Regions from separate parts of the Bacteroides intestinalis DSM 17393 genome, predicted to be linked through region 2. Evidence: riboswitches for the same ligand, from Rfam matches in the RefSeq annotation. Region 2 holds a riboswitch; each other region holds the start of a gene.
What was found. A riboswitch is a leader RNA that binds a small molecule or an ion and turns the genes downstream of it on or off. The one in region 2 is predicted to bind cobalamin.
Positions count from the first base shown of each region.

Region 1 (3,151 bases), 2.2 Mb from region 2:
TCAAACACTCCGGACATCGGCGGCGTGATGTTGATTCCATTCCAGTTGACCCGGGTTTGCGCAGCACTTCCTCCACGGAAAGAGGCTGTAGATAATGCTCCCGTGCCCAGGCTCTTAATGTAGGTAGCTGAATTTTCGGTCAATAACTCAGAAAACGAACGGGTTTTATTGATTTGCAGCAATTCAGGCTCAAGATGCGTCACTTTTGCACCGGCATTTGCTTCATTGGCATGACGTATCCGACGGGCTACAATCTGCACCTCATCCAGATTCAGGCCATAGGCAATCGTATCCTTTTTTTGAGCTATCGCATCAGTCACCAGCAGGCATGCGGCAACTATCAGGAAAAACAGTTTTCTCATAAACTTAGATTATTGAACTTCGGATGATTCAGGGAAATAGACCTGATTGGGATAAATACCAACACGGTAACTTTCAACATTTCCACTCTCTTTATAATGACGAATATAGCCACGCTGTGCCGAATAGTCCAGACAGTCGCAGATATACACTTCCCCTTGCGGACTTACTCCACAACCATACATCATATCTACTCCAGGTACATGACGATGTAATTTAAAAGTGCCATCATCCGTATTCAACGTATAAATACTTTGTTGTGAGTCATTCGGAAGACCCGGTTTGCAGGTTCGCACACTAAAATAGATCAGAGTTTTAGTAGCATCCATGTCAGTCCGGTTATAGCTGATAGTTCCGGTTACATCCCCTTCTTTGGCTTCATTCTTACTGACAAAAGGCAGTCTGTAAGTAGTCACTACCTTCTCCGTCTGCGGATCAATACACTTTAACAGGATAGCAGTAAGTTTGCCTTTATCACGTTCGTTCATCAAAGCCCATATCTTGCCATTTTTGTCTTTCAGCAATTTACAGGTTTTAGTGACTTCCTCATTATAGACTTCTTCTATCATGCGGCTTCCTTCCAGAGTAATATTGTCCAGATCGAACACATAAACCCCTTTTGCTGTAATACCCAAAAGTTTATGTTCAGACACTTCCATATATTCTACCCATTTTCTGATAACGATATATTCCAAGGGAGTACCATAAGGAGGCACGGTACGAATCCGTACCAGCTGGCTGGGCAAATCAACACCGGAGACATTGTTACTTAAAAGATCGGAAACGATAGCAGTAGTATCCGATATAGCCACAATCTGACGTGGTAATCCTGCCTGTGTATAAAGTATCGTACCTTCGGATTCGAAAGTCTTGGAATTCACAATCTCGATTTTCTTAGAATTGTTCAAAGCGATGAAGTACTTCCCATTAATCATCGTAATAGATTGTGCTACATCCCCTAACGGTCGGTTATTCACAACACGAAAGACATCGGGACTCACCATCCCGTTACGGTACAATACAGATATAGCTCCCATATTCGTACCTATTCTTCCCTCGTTCAAAACAATAGCTTCGATATTACCCTCGCCCACTCCGGCAGGAAAATCATCCTCATATTCGCAGGCGGATAATGATACCATTAGCACTGCACAACATAACCTCAAAATGCGTTTCTTCTGCATACACACAATTATTTTCCGTTATGTTTCGAGGTACGAAGTCAGAGCAATGACCTCTCATATCTATAACAATATGAGTTGAAGCAATGTGAATCTCTTAAGTTCCTTTTCCCCCGAAACTGTAGATTGCAGACTTTGCAGGCAGGTCTTCTGACTCGCTTCCTCTCCGGAAGTCCTTCCCATCCTATACGGACAGTGGACAAGTGTAGAATTTATCCGAAAAGTTTAATGAAGCTCACAGCAGTGGGTCTGTTCAGGAGTTTCACCTGATTCCCTTTTCACCTCGTTTGATAAGATATATCACGAAGCACCCGAAAGCCGGATTCTTAAATCCGAGTGCAAAGATAGACATTATAAATCATGCAAGGAAGAATATTCTAAAAAAAAAGAAAATGAACTTAATGTTTTATTCCCTCTTATAAGTTTGCTTGGTTCAGTACTCAAGGCTTTATGAATAGGCCCCGTATATTCATTATATCTGAGTCTTATTTACTCCGTGTCTTCTCCGTATCTATACGCTTGGACTTGATACGGAGTTGGTACGGCCTTGACACGGAGTTGGTATGAAGCAGACTTGCAAGAATCCCTTCCTGACAGATTTCCTAAATCTATTCCTCAAAAAAAGAGGAAGAAACGTTTGTCTGTTCCAAATAAAAGAAGTACTTTTGTGCCCGATTATTCCGCACCGGGTTCGACAAAGTGCTTTCTAAGTGATTAGAGACCACCCGACGGAGCTAACTTATACATTATATATAAGAAATGTACGCAATTGTAGAAATCAACGGTCAGCAATTTAAAGCAGAAGCTGGCAAAAAGCTGTTTGTACACCACATCCAGAATGCAGAAAACGGTACAACAGTAGAATTTGACAAAGTTCTTTTGGTAGACAAAGAAGGTGCTATCACCGTAGGTGCTCCCACCGTAGAAGGTGCAAAAGTAGTTTGCCAGATTGTATCAAGCCTGGTAAAAGGTGACAAAGTTCTCATTTTCCACAAGAAAAGAAGAAAAGGTCATCGCAAGTTGAACGGTCACCGTCAACAATTCACAGAGTTAACAATCACAGAAGTAGTAGCTTAATCAATTTAAAACAGTAAGAAGAAATGGCACATAAAAAAGGTGTCGGTAGTTCTAAGAACGGCCGCGAATCACAGAGCAAGAGATTAGGCGTTAAGATATTTGGTGGCGAAGTTTGCAAAGCTGGTAACATCATCGTTCGTCAAAGAGGTACTGAATTCCACCCGGGTAACAACATCGGTATGGGTAAAGACCACACTCTTTTCGCTTTAGTAGACGGAACTGTACAGTTCAAAGTAACCAAGGAAGACAGACGTTATGTATCTGTAATCCCCGCTGAAAGCGCAGAAGCGTAAGTTTCAGAATAAAAAATAAAGAAAAGGGATGTAATCCAATGGATTGCATCCCTTTCTTTTTATAGCAAAAACAACACCTTATTTGTTTTTTACTTATCTTTGTGCTCTCAAATCAAGATTTTAATCAAAACAAAGTATCAAGATATGCTTACCATCAAACAAATTACAGAAAACACCGACGCGGTGATCCGCGGACTGGAAAAGAAGCATTTCAAAAATGCTAAAGAGACAATAGACCAA
Region 1 is NZ_ABJL02000008.1:2,582,449-2,585,599, forward strand. It holds gene BACINT_RS19850 (TonB-dependent receptor plug domain-containing protein) at 1-362, opposite strand, end outside; gene BACINT_RS19855 (DUF5074 domain-containing protein) at 372-1,544, opposite strand; cobalamin riboswitch at 1,664-1,871, opposite strand; gene rplU (50S ribosomal protein L21) at 2,301-2,618, shown strand; gene rpmA (50S ribosomal protein L27) at 2,642-2,911, shown strand; gene serS (serine--tRNA ligase) at 3,056-3,151, shown strand, end outside.
Region 1: linked by a shared signal. The riboswitch ahead of BACINT_RS19855 (DUF5074 domain-containing protein) and the one ahead of BACINT_RS10955 (TonB-dependent receptor plug domain-containing protein) in region 2 are both predicted to bind cobalamin.

Region 2 (3,151 bases):
CTTACAACCCGGCGAACAACGTGATTTAGCTTTACGTTATAAAGTGAAGTACCCTAAAGGGCGAAACTTAATAATAGAATAATGCTTTTCTTAATTAATCTAAAGACAAGTTGATAGACCATCTGCTCCATACAGGCAGATGGTCTATGCAACAGAAATGTATTCAAGAAAGAAATAACATAACAGTGTATTACTTATAATAAATATTAATTCATATAATATTAATATAGATCACATGCATCCTTTTCATTTTTTGATTGTTTATTCTAACAAAAGAAAGAAGAAGTTATGAAAAAGATTATCGTATTATTGATGTTGGTTTTCATAGGTGCATCTACAACAATCTATGCACAGGAAAGTAAAAGTGAAAGTCGTCGTGCTGAACGTAAAGCACAACGTGATGCAGAAAAAGCTCGGGAGAAAATAGAAGAAGAACGAGCATACACTGATGCAGTACAAGCCATAAAGGAGAGAAAGTTTGTATTGGAAGCGGATCGTGTAACATTCAAAAGAGGCCGTAGTGCTTTTGTTACATCCAATACCAATTTTATCCTTTTAAATGGTGACCGGGCATCCGTACAGATTGCTTTCAATGGCGCCTTTGCAGGTCCTAACGGAATTGGAGGTGTTACAGTGGATGGCACTGTAGGTGAAGTAAAAACCACCACCGACAAAAAGGGGAATGTAACTTGCAATTTTAGTGTGACAGGTGTAGGAATCTCAGCACAAGTCTCTATCAGGCTCACTCGTGGCCGCAACAATGTATCTGCCACAGTAAATCCTAATTTCAACTCGAATAGATTAACACTGGACGGTAAACTCGTTCCATTGTCCGAGTCGAATATATTTAAAGGACGGTCGTTCTAATTATTGTAATTGAACACTTGCGGCTGCAAGAGCCTGCGCTTGTACAAATGAATGTTCACACTTGTACAAGCGCAGGCTCTCGCAGCCGCAAGTGTTTTTTTATGAGAGTTACAGTACTCTTACTTTCCGCTCCATCGACTTAATCTATTTTCCACTTCTTCAGTAGACACAACCTCTTTACACTGCATCTGTTCCAAAGCATTATCAATCTTATCACGCAGTTCAAAAGAAAAGTATAGAACATCATCCGGACAACGATTATTTAATAATGCCTCAATGTCTTCTAATAGCCGTTCATCGTTTACCGCCATTAGGCGTTGAAACAAAAGTTGTTTACGTTCTCCTGTCGTCATAAAGTACCGTATTAATTACATACTACAAATATAGAGTTTTTATTTATGATTCATCCTTTCGATGTTTTTATACATACTTCTGCTTTCCTAAACATAAAAGCCTAAAATACTTTTCCTTATCTAAAGATATGTTTATCTTTGTACCCGCTTAGGTGATGTGAAGTGTGTTCAACACTCCACATAAAAGGGAATCCGGTGAGAAACCGGAACAGTGCCCGCTACTGTAAAGCCTTAATTTTGTTTCAGATAACGCGAAACAAAAAACGGGAAGTATTCATTGAAGAACTTCCAGAAACCACTGTCCAACAAATGGGAAACCAAGGATGGGAAGGTTACTTTCCGTAAAGGCTGAGTCAGGAAACCTGCCTGGGTAATCACATAATTAACGCCGTCTCGGGGTCAAGAAGGCAAGTATTAATTCTTATTTATCAATCAATGAAGAAACAGAATTGGCTGTTCATCCTCATGGGAGGATGTGTAGCAATGAGTGCATCTGCACAAGAGACAAAACAGAGTCAAGACCTGAGTGTAGAACTTAATCCCGTTGTAGTAACAGGTACAGGTACGCATCACAGACTGAAAGACACCCCAACACCAGTGGAAGTAGTAACAGCGAACGACATTAAAAAGGCTGGAATTACAGATTTCCGTGAGGCGATGACTGCTTTGGTTCCGTCGCTGTCTTTCTCTACCAACTCAATGGGAGACTACCTTATGCTAAACGGACTGTCGAACAAGTATGTGCTTATACTTATTAATGGCAAAAAGCTAACAGGAGACAGCAGTAACAACATCGACCTGAACCGCATTGACATGAGTAACGTAAAACGTATTGAAGTCCTGAAGGGTGCCGGTTCCGCTCTTTATGGTAGTGATGCTATTGGTGGTGTAATCAATATCATTACAAACCAACCGATAAATGACATAACAGTTACCAGCAATACAAAGGTAGAAGAGCGTGGACAATTCACCCAGACTGCCAACGTAGACATCAAAACAGAGAAGTTTGCTTCTTATACTTCTTATCAACGTCGTCAGGCCGATGGTTGGACTCTCACACGTGTAGATGCAGATGGTGAAGCGAGAGACCAACATGATGCTAACGCTTTCTATACGGACAATTATACCCAGATGTTTCAATTTACACCGAACGACAAACTGTCAATGTATGTTGAAGGTAGTTATTATGACCGTACAGTTAAACGTCAGCCCGAATACCTGAAATACAATCTGACATACGATGCATACAGTTTAGGAGCAGGAGCTAAATATAATTTCAACAAACGTTCTTATATCCAGTTTGATATTAAGAATGATAATTACGATACCAATTATCTGTACACCAATGAGGATGGAGATAACAAGGTTGGAGACGAAGTGCGTCAGAAACGGCAGCACTATTATAGCGGAAACCTGAAGTCATTATTCCGCTTTACGGAAAATACCCGTACCATATTCGGAGTGGAATATATACAGGAAACTCTGGATCGACCTTCATTCAACGTTGATGAACGCGCATACACTTGGGCTACCTATGCACAAGAAGAAATCACTTTGTTTAAGAACTTACAGATACAGGCAGGATTGCGCTATGTATATCACGAAACAGCCAAGAGTAACGTTACACCCAAACTTGCCGTAATGTATCGTTTGGGCGATTTTACCATTCGCGGACAATATTCGGCAGGATTCCGTGCCCCAGGACTTGATGAGCTATACAAATACTCTTATTCTCAAAGAGGAACCAGAGCAGGAACATTAAGTGCCGGAAACAAGAATCTGGATGCAGAGAAAAGCAACTATGGCTCCATCAATTTAGAGTTCAATAAGAAATGGTTAACAGTGGGAGTAACCGGATATATCAACGAGTTACGCGATATGATTGTAGCGCGTACCGTTAAACTATCCGAATTTTCAGAGGCTGAACAAGC
Region 2 is NZ_ABJL02000008.1:357,318-360,468, forward strand. It holds gene BACINT_RS10940 (mucoidy inhibitor MuiA family protein) at 1-82, shown strand, start outside; gene BACINT_RS10945 (DUF4251 domain-containing protein) at 289-867, shown strand; gene BACINT_RS10950 (hypothetical protein) at 987-1,220, opposite strand; cobalamin riboswitch at 1,354-1,604, shown strand; gene BACINT_RS10955 (TonB-dependent receptor plug domain-containing protein) at 1,656-3,151, shown strand, end outside.

Region 3 (3,151 bases), 670 kb from region 2:
AGAAATTAGGCAATCATATCAACCGCCCGGAAGTGCAAAAAGCACTGGCAGAAGGAAAAGGGTATGATGTACGCCGTACTTCCGAAACAACGGGAGTGCCCTACTTCTATTCCGCCACACTCTATGAGGGCTACATCATACGTTCCGCCCTCCCCTACGACCTGAACCTTGTAAGACACCTTGCAGCAGACCAGCACTACATCTGGTTTACCCTCATCGTATCATTACTATTAATTTTCATCTTCTACAAATTCACCTCTAAACTGGGGACAGCCATCAATCAGCTACGTGAGTTTGCCAAACGTGCTGACAAGAATGAGCCTGTGGAAACAGATATGCAATCCGCCTTCCCGCACAACGAACTGGGAGAGATTTCACAGCATATCATCCAGATATACAAGCGACTGCGGGAAACCAAAGAGGCGCTATACATTGAACGGGAGAAATTGATCACCCACTTACAAACCTCGCATGAAGGATTGGGCGTATTCAATAAGGACAAGAAAGAAATCCTGGTCAACAACCTGTTCACACAGTACAGCAATCTGATTTCAGACTCCAACCTGCAAACAACAGAGGAAATATTCTCCATCAGTGAGTTCCAGAAAATCACGGATTTCATCAACAAAGCTCCCAAGCGTCCGGGCAAGGAAGAAAAGCGTATGTCTATCAGCATCAATAAGAATGGACGTATGTTTATTGTGGAATGTATTATATTCCAGGATTTAAGCTTCGAGATATCCATCAATGACATCACTCAGGAAGAAGAGCAGATCCGCCTGAAACGCCAGTTGACGCAAAACATCGCACATGAACTGAAGACTCCGGTCAGTAGCATACAGGGATATTTGGAAACCATCGTCAACAATGAAAACATTTCCCGGGAGAAGATGCAGACATTCATAGAGCGATGTTATGCCCAAAGCAACCGGTTAAGCCGACTGCTACGCGACATCTCCGTATTAACGCGTATGGACGAAGCCGCCAACATGATCGACATGGAGAAAGTAGACATCAGCCTGTTGGTAGGCAATATCGTAAACGAGGTATCCTTGGAACTGGAAGAAAAGCATATCACCGTAGTCAACTCCCTAAAACCGAAGATACAACTACGGGGAAATTACTCCCTGCTATACTCCATTTTCCGCAACCTGATGGACAATGCCATTGCTTATGCAGGCACGGATATACGCATCAACATCAGCTGTTTCCGCGAGGACGAGAACTTCTACTACTTTAGTTTTGCCGATACCGGCGTGGGCGTCTCTCCCGAACATCTGAACCGCTTATTCGAACGCTTCTACCGGGTGGATAAAGGACGCTCACGCAAACTGGGCGGTACAGGATTGGGATTGGCTATCGTAAAGAACTCGGTAATCATCCATGGAGGTACCATTTCGGCCAAGAACAACCAAGGGGGCGGATTAGAATTCGTATTCACCCTGGCAAAGGAAAAGTAAGAAACGGTTTGCACTAACCACTTTTTTCCTTATCTTTGCGATGCATTGGTTTACTGTCTTTGTTCGGAGACGGTAATTAAAAGGGAATCAGGTGCAAGTCCTGAACAGTCCCGCTGCTGTAAGTTTCATGATAGGTTGCAGGCAAACTACCAATAGCCACTGGAAGTCCGCTTCCGGGAAGGCGCCTGGCAACAGAAACAAGTCAGAAGACCTGCCATGCACTGTTTTTATCACTGCTTTCGAGGAAAAAGCGTTGAGTCTAAATGAAACGGGCAAATCGTCCCCTCATTTCATTCATCCACTCTGCTTCAAAGAAAGTAAGGAACAATAAACTCTGCCAAGTTTATTTGAATGGTGTCCGGTCGAAGGGATTTCGCCCGGACATTTTATTCTGTAACTTTCCCAAAACAAATTTCATCATCCGCGTGTTATACATACAGTAAACAATCAATACGAAGAGTTATGGAAGCAGATTATAAACTGATCGACAATGAAGAACGTCACCAATATGAGTTCCATGTCGATCAATATACTCCAAAGATTGAGTATATAAAATCAACGAATGGGGAGATTTACCTGACACACACCGAAGTACCCACTCAACTGGGTGGTAAAGGCATCGGCAGCCAGTTAGTAGAAAAAGCATTAAAAGATATAGAAAAACAAGGACTTAGATTAGTACCTCTCTGCCCGTTTGTAGCGGGATACATTCACAAACATCCCGAATGGAAAAGAATTGTAATGAAAGGTATTCACATTCAATAATAAATAGTTATGAATATAAAGAAAGAATATACGAACGGGGAAGTGACCATCATCTGGCAACCCGGCCTGTGCCAACATGCAGGCATTTGTACCAAGACCCTTCCGAATGTGTATCATCCGAAAGAAAAACCGTGGATAACGGCTGAAAATGCAACGACGGAAGAATTGATCGCTCAAATCAAGAAATGCCCGTCAGGAGCATTAAGTTACAGAATGAATAACGAGAAAGAAGATAAATAAAAGAAATGAGGTTACCCCTTCAATATATGAATTCGGGTAACCTCATTTGTATTATGAAAAAGAAAGTAGTTATGTACGTTCCAATTGAACAGTGAAATGACGCATCAGGGGAGCCTCCCAAGTAATACGGACTCCATTAGTAATACTTTCACGACGGTCGAAAACATTCTTCAACGCTACTGCTATCACGTTCATGTGATTATCCGTATATACGCGGCGGGGAATAGCAAGACGCAATAAATCCAATCCGGTAAAACGGTTCTCACGAGTAACCGGATCACGGTCTGCCAGAATATAACCGATTTCACATCCTCTGATACCGGCTTCAAGATACAATTCAACCGTTAGAGTCTGTGCCGGGAATTCATTCTTCGGTACATGCGTCAGTACCTTCGTTGCATCCACAAAAATGGCATGTCCGCCTGCTGGACGCTGATAAGGAATACCGTATTCATCCAACTTCTTTGCCAGATATTCTACCTGACGGATGCGGGTTTCCAGATTATCAAATTCCGTATTCTCATCCAGTCCTGTGGCAAGTGCATTCATGTCACGACCATTCATACCACCGTAAGTAAGATACCCTTCATATTGCACGCAAAAGCCTTTGGCACCTTCGTACCAATCTTTTTTTCGTGTAGCAATGAAGCCTCCCATATTGACGATACCATCCTTCTTGGCACTCA
Region 3 is NZ_ABJL02000008.1:1,025,345-1,028,495, forward strand. It holds gene BACINT_RS13575 (sensor histidine kinase) at 1-1,460, shown strand, start outside; cobalamin riboswitch at 1,489-1,693, shown strand; gene BACINT_RS13580 (GNAT family N-acetyltransferase) at 1,923-2,225, shown strand; gene BACINT_RS13585 ((4Fe-4S)-binding protein) at 2,235-2,465, shown strand; gene BACINT_RS13590 (tryptophanase) at 2,535-3,151, opposite strand, start outside.
Region 3: linked by a shared signal. The riboswitch ahead of BACINT_RS13580 (GNAT family N-acetyltransferase) and the one ahead of BACINT_RS10955 (TonB-dependent receptor plug domain-containing protein) in region 2 are both predicted to bind cobalamin.

Region 4 (3,151 bases), 3.1 Mb from region 2:
TTGGAAAATCAGTATCAGAAGGTAATGGCACAGATATATAAGAGTAAACTATAAGAATATATTCTTATTATATTTATAAAGAAAGCGAAGAACCAACTCCGGCAATTGAAGGAGTTGATTCTTCGCTTTCTTTATAAATAGCATAACAAATCACAGTTTCGTAATTTTCCCCATAAAGAGAATTGCTCCCGTACTCTTTTCCTTAATCACAAAAGCAAAAGGACGGTCTACATAGAAAGATATAGGAGTAGATGGTCCAACGGAAGTTTCAAACATTCCACCAACTGTAACAGCTGCTGCTTCAGTGCCTTCCTCATCTACATTTACATAAGTAAATTGCTGCAAAAGACCAATATATAACTCGGCTGCCGACATTTTAGAGAAATCAGCCTTATAACCATCAAAGGCATCCTTCATCCCCATAGCAACCATATCCTCTATGAGCATCTTGTTATACTCCACTTTGAAACGGGGAAGTTTAACCTGCAATTGTCTGCCCGACAAAGCTGCATTCCACTCTTTCCAGTTTTCATAAGTCAACTCGGACAAACTCTCATCCAAAGTCTTATCCACGGCAGGCAATAAGAGCACCATACTGAAAGCTTAGTTACCATACGGCAATTCTGCGATGGAGAATGCTGAGTTCTGAGCATAATTAAACGTTTCTGTCTGATTCATCATATTCACTTTCTGCTCAGTACCATCAGAATTAGTAAAATTTTCCTGGCGAGTATCCGATTTTTGGAATTGACTCTTCCAGATACCTTTGAAGTAGAGTGCATTAATCAAATACATACGTGCATCTTCCGGTATTCTCTGTATAACCTCTTTTATACAATTATTCGTCTGCTCGGCACACCATTGGTTTATCACATCTTTCGCTGTGGGAGATGCAAAGTCAAGCTCCTGCACCTGTGCATCGTACATTTTCTTATTCACATCCACAAAGGAGTCGTAAACCTTAAAACCTTCCTTTATCCAGATAGAATTGGCAATTCCTAATTGAGTGGTATTATCCAAATCCAATAAAGCTGAAGTTAGTTTTTGATTATAGTTATTCAGATCATCAAGAGAGAAAGAAGCGGCAGGAAATCCCAATACGTTCTGCATTTCAGTAAGCGTATTGCCCGAAGCTCCGTTAGTAATCATTGATAAGCAAAGCGATGCACTCAATGGAGACACAAAGACATTCGGCTTTTCCTTTTCGGTACTGCACACCTGATCGAAGAAACGGAAAGCAAAGTCTGTACCTTTGTCCATTAAAGCTTGTTCCACACGGGTGAGATTGATGTCTTGACGTGGTTTAGGTTCCGGTTGAGGAGGGTTCTCATCATTCTGACAAGCTGCAAGGATACTGAGTAGGCTTAGCGCAGCAATAGTTTTCTTTAGCATAAGCATTATAGTATTAGTTTTCTATTAAGTTACTCTGTTAGAATAAATGCATAAATTTATAAAATACTGCACCACATTACAAATTAAACATAAATCTTTCTTATCTTTGCTCCCGGTTTTGTTGGAGTATGCCTTTCGGTATACTCCATGAAAAGGGAATTGGGTGTGACTCCCAAACAGTCCCGCTGCTGTGATCTCCTATTGCAGGATTTGCCAATCACCTGTGCCACTGCCAATATTCGTATGGTGGGAAGGCGGTAAATCCGGAGTAAGTCAGAAGACCTGCAAAACCGATCATTTCTTATGCCTTCGAGGAAAGGGCATGAGGTGTATCTATTTTTATAGCTTTCTATATATGATAAAAGATAATCTATGTCGGTACATCTGGCTACGGTTTTATTTGTTTTGCTTTGTATGTTGGCTTTGCGCCAGCCTGCAAGCACAACAGGTGGGAGACTCCATTACAGGAAAAGTACATGCAATTCCGGAAGTGGGGATAAAAGGTCGGCGTGTACCACCGGCTCTCTCAGCAACCGCCCCGCTCCAACAGATGAAGAAAACTGATATGGAACGTTTGGGAGTATCGGATGTGGCCGATGCAGTTCGCCATTTCTCGGGAGTCAGCGTTAAGGATTATGGTGGAGTTGGTGGATTAAAGACTGTTTCTGTACGCAGTTTGGGAGCGCAACATACAGCAGTCAGCTATGACGGAGTGACAGTCAGTGATTGTCAGTCAGGGCAGGTAGATATCTCCCGTTTTTCGTTAGACAATGTTTCTGAACTGGCACTCAGCATTGGGCAGAGTGATAATATTTACCAGACAGCAAAGATGTTTGCCTCTGCCGGTGCTTTAAGTATCGAAACCGCACGTCCGGACTTTAGTGACAGACCTTTACGGTTGCTTGCAAATATGAAAACCGGTTCTTACGGGCTTGCTAATCCTTCTTTATTTTATGCTCAAAAATTAAGTAACCGTTTCAGTCTTTCTGCCCATGCTGATTATTTACGAGCAGACGGCAATTATCCTTTCAAAATGTGGAATGGGAACAAACTGATTGACTCCAAACGAAACAATAGTGATATAGAGACTTATCGGGCAGAATTAAATTTGTTTGTAACTCTGAATGAGAAACAGGATTTGAAAGCCAAAGTTTATCTCTTTGATTCGGAAAGAGGGTTACCCGGCGGAGTAATTTATGACAATCCGTATGCTGCCGAAAGACTATATGACCGTAATTACTTCGGCCAATTGAAGTATGAGAATCGGTTCTCTGAGAAATGGAAACTACAAGCAAGTGGAAAATTTAACTTCAGCTGGAACCGGGACTATAATAATGAATCTTCCGGTATTACAGACAATCGTTTCCGCCAGACTGAGACTTACTTATCCGCTACCCTATGGAACGAACCGGTGAAAGGGTTATCTTTCTCATTAGCACAGGATTTCGCCTATAACTATTTGTCAACGACTTTACAGAACAATCAATATCCGGAACGTTTCACCTATTTAACAGCAATAGCCACACACTATAAAAGCAACCGATTTTCTGCTACCGCTTCCCTGCTGAATACTTATATTACAGAGAATGTACGGACAGGAAAAGCTGCTGCAGACCGTAAACGCCTTTCCCCCGCTGTCAGTCTGTCGTGGAAACCATTTGATTTTGGTCTACGTTTCAGAGCTTCATACAAAGATATCTTCCGTACACCGACATTCAATGATTTGTATTATCTGGTAATTGGCAACCATAATTTAAAG
Region 4 is NZ_ABJL02000008.1:3,452,636-3,455,786, forward strand. It holds gene BACINT_RS23170 (TolC family protein) at 1-54, shown strand, start outside; partial or broken gene BACINT_RS23175 (serpin family protein) at 151-1,392, opposite strand; cobalamin riboswitch at 1,494-1,696, shown strand; gene BACINT_RS23180 (TonB-dependent receptor plug domain-containing protein) at 1,748-3,151, shown strand, end outside.
Region 4: linked by a shared signal. The riboswitch ahead of BACINT_RS23180 (TonB-dependent receptor plug domain-containing protein) and the one ahead of BACINT_RS10955 (TonB-dependent receptor plug domain-containing protein) in region 2 are both predicted to bind cobalamin.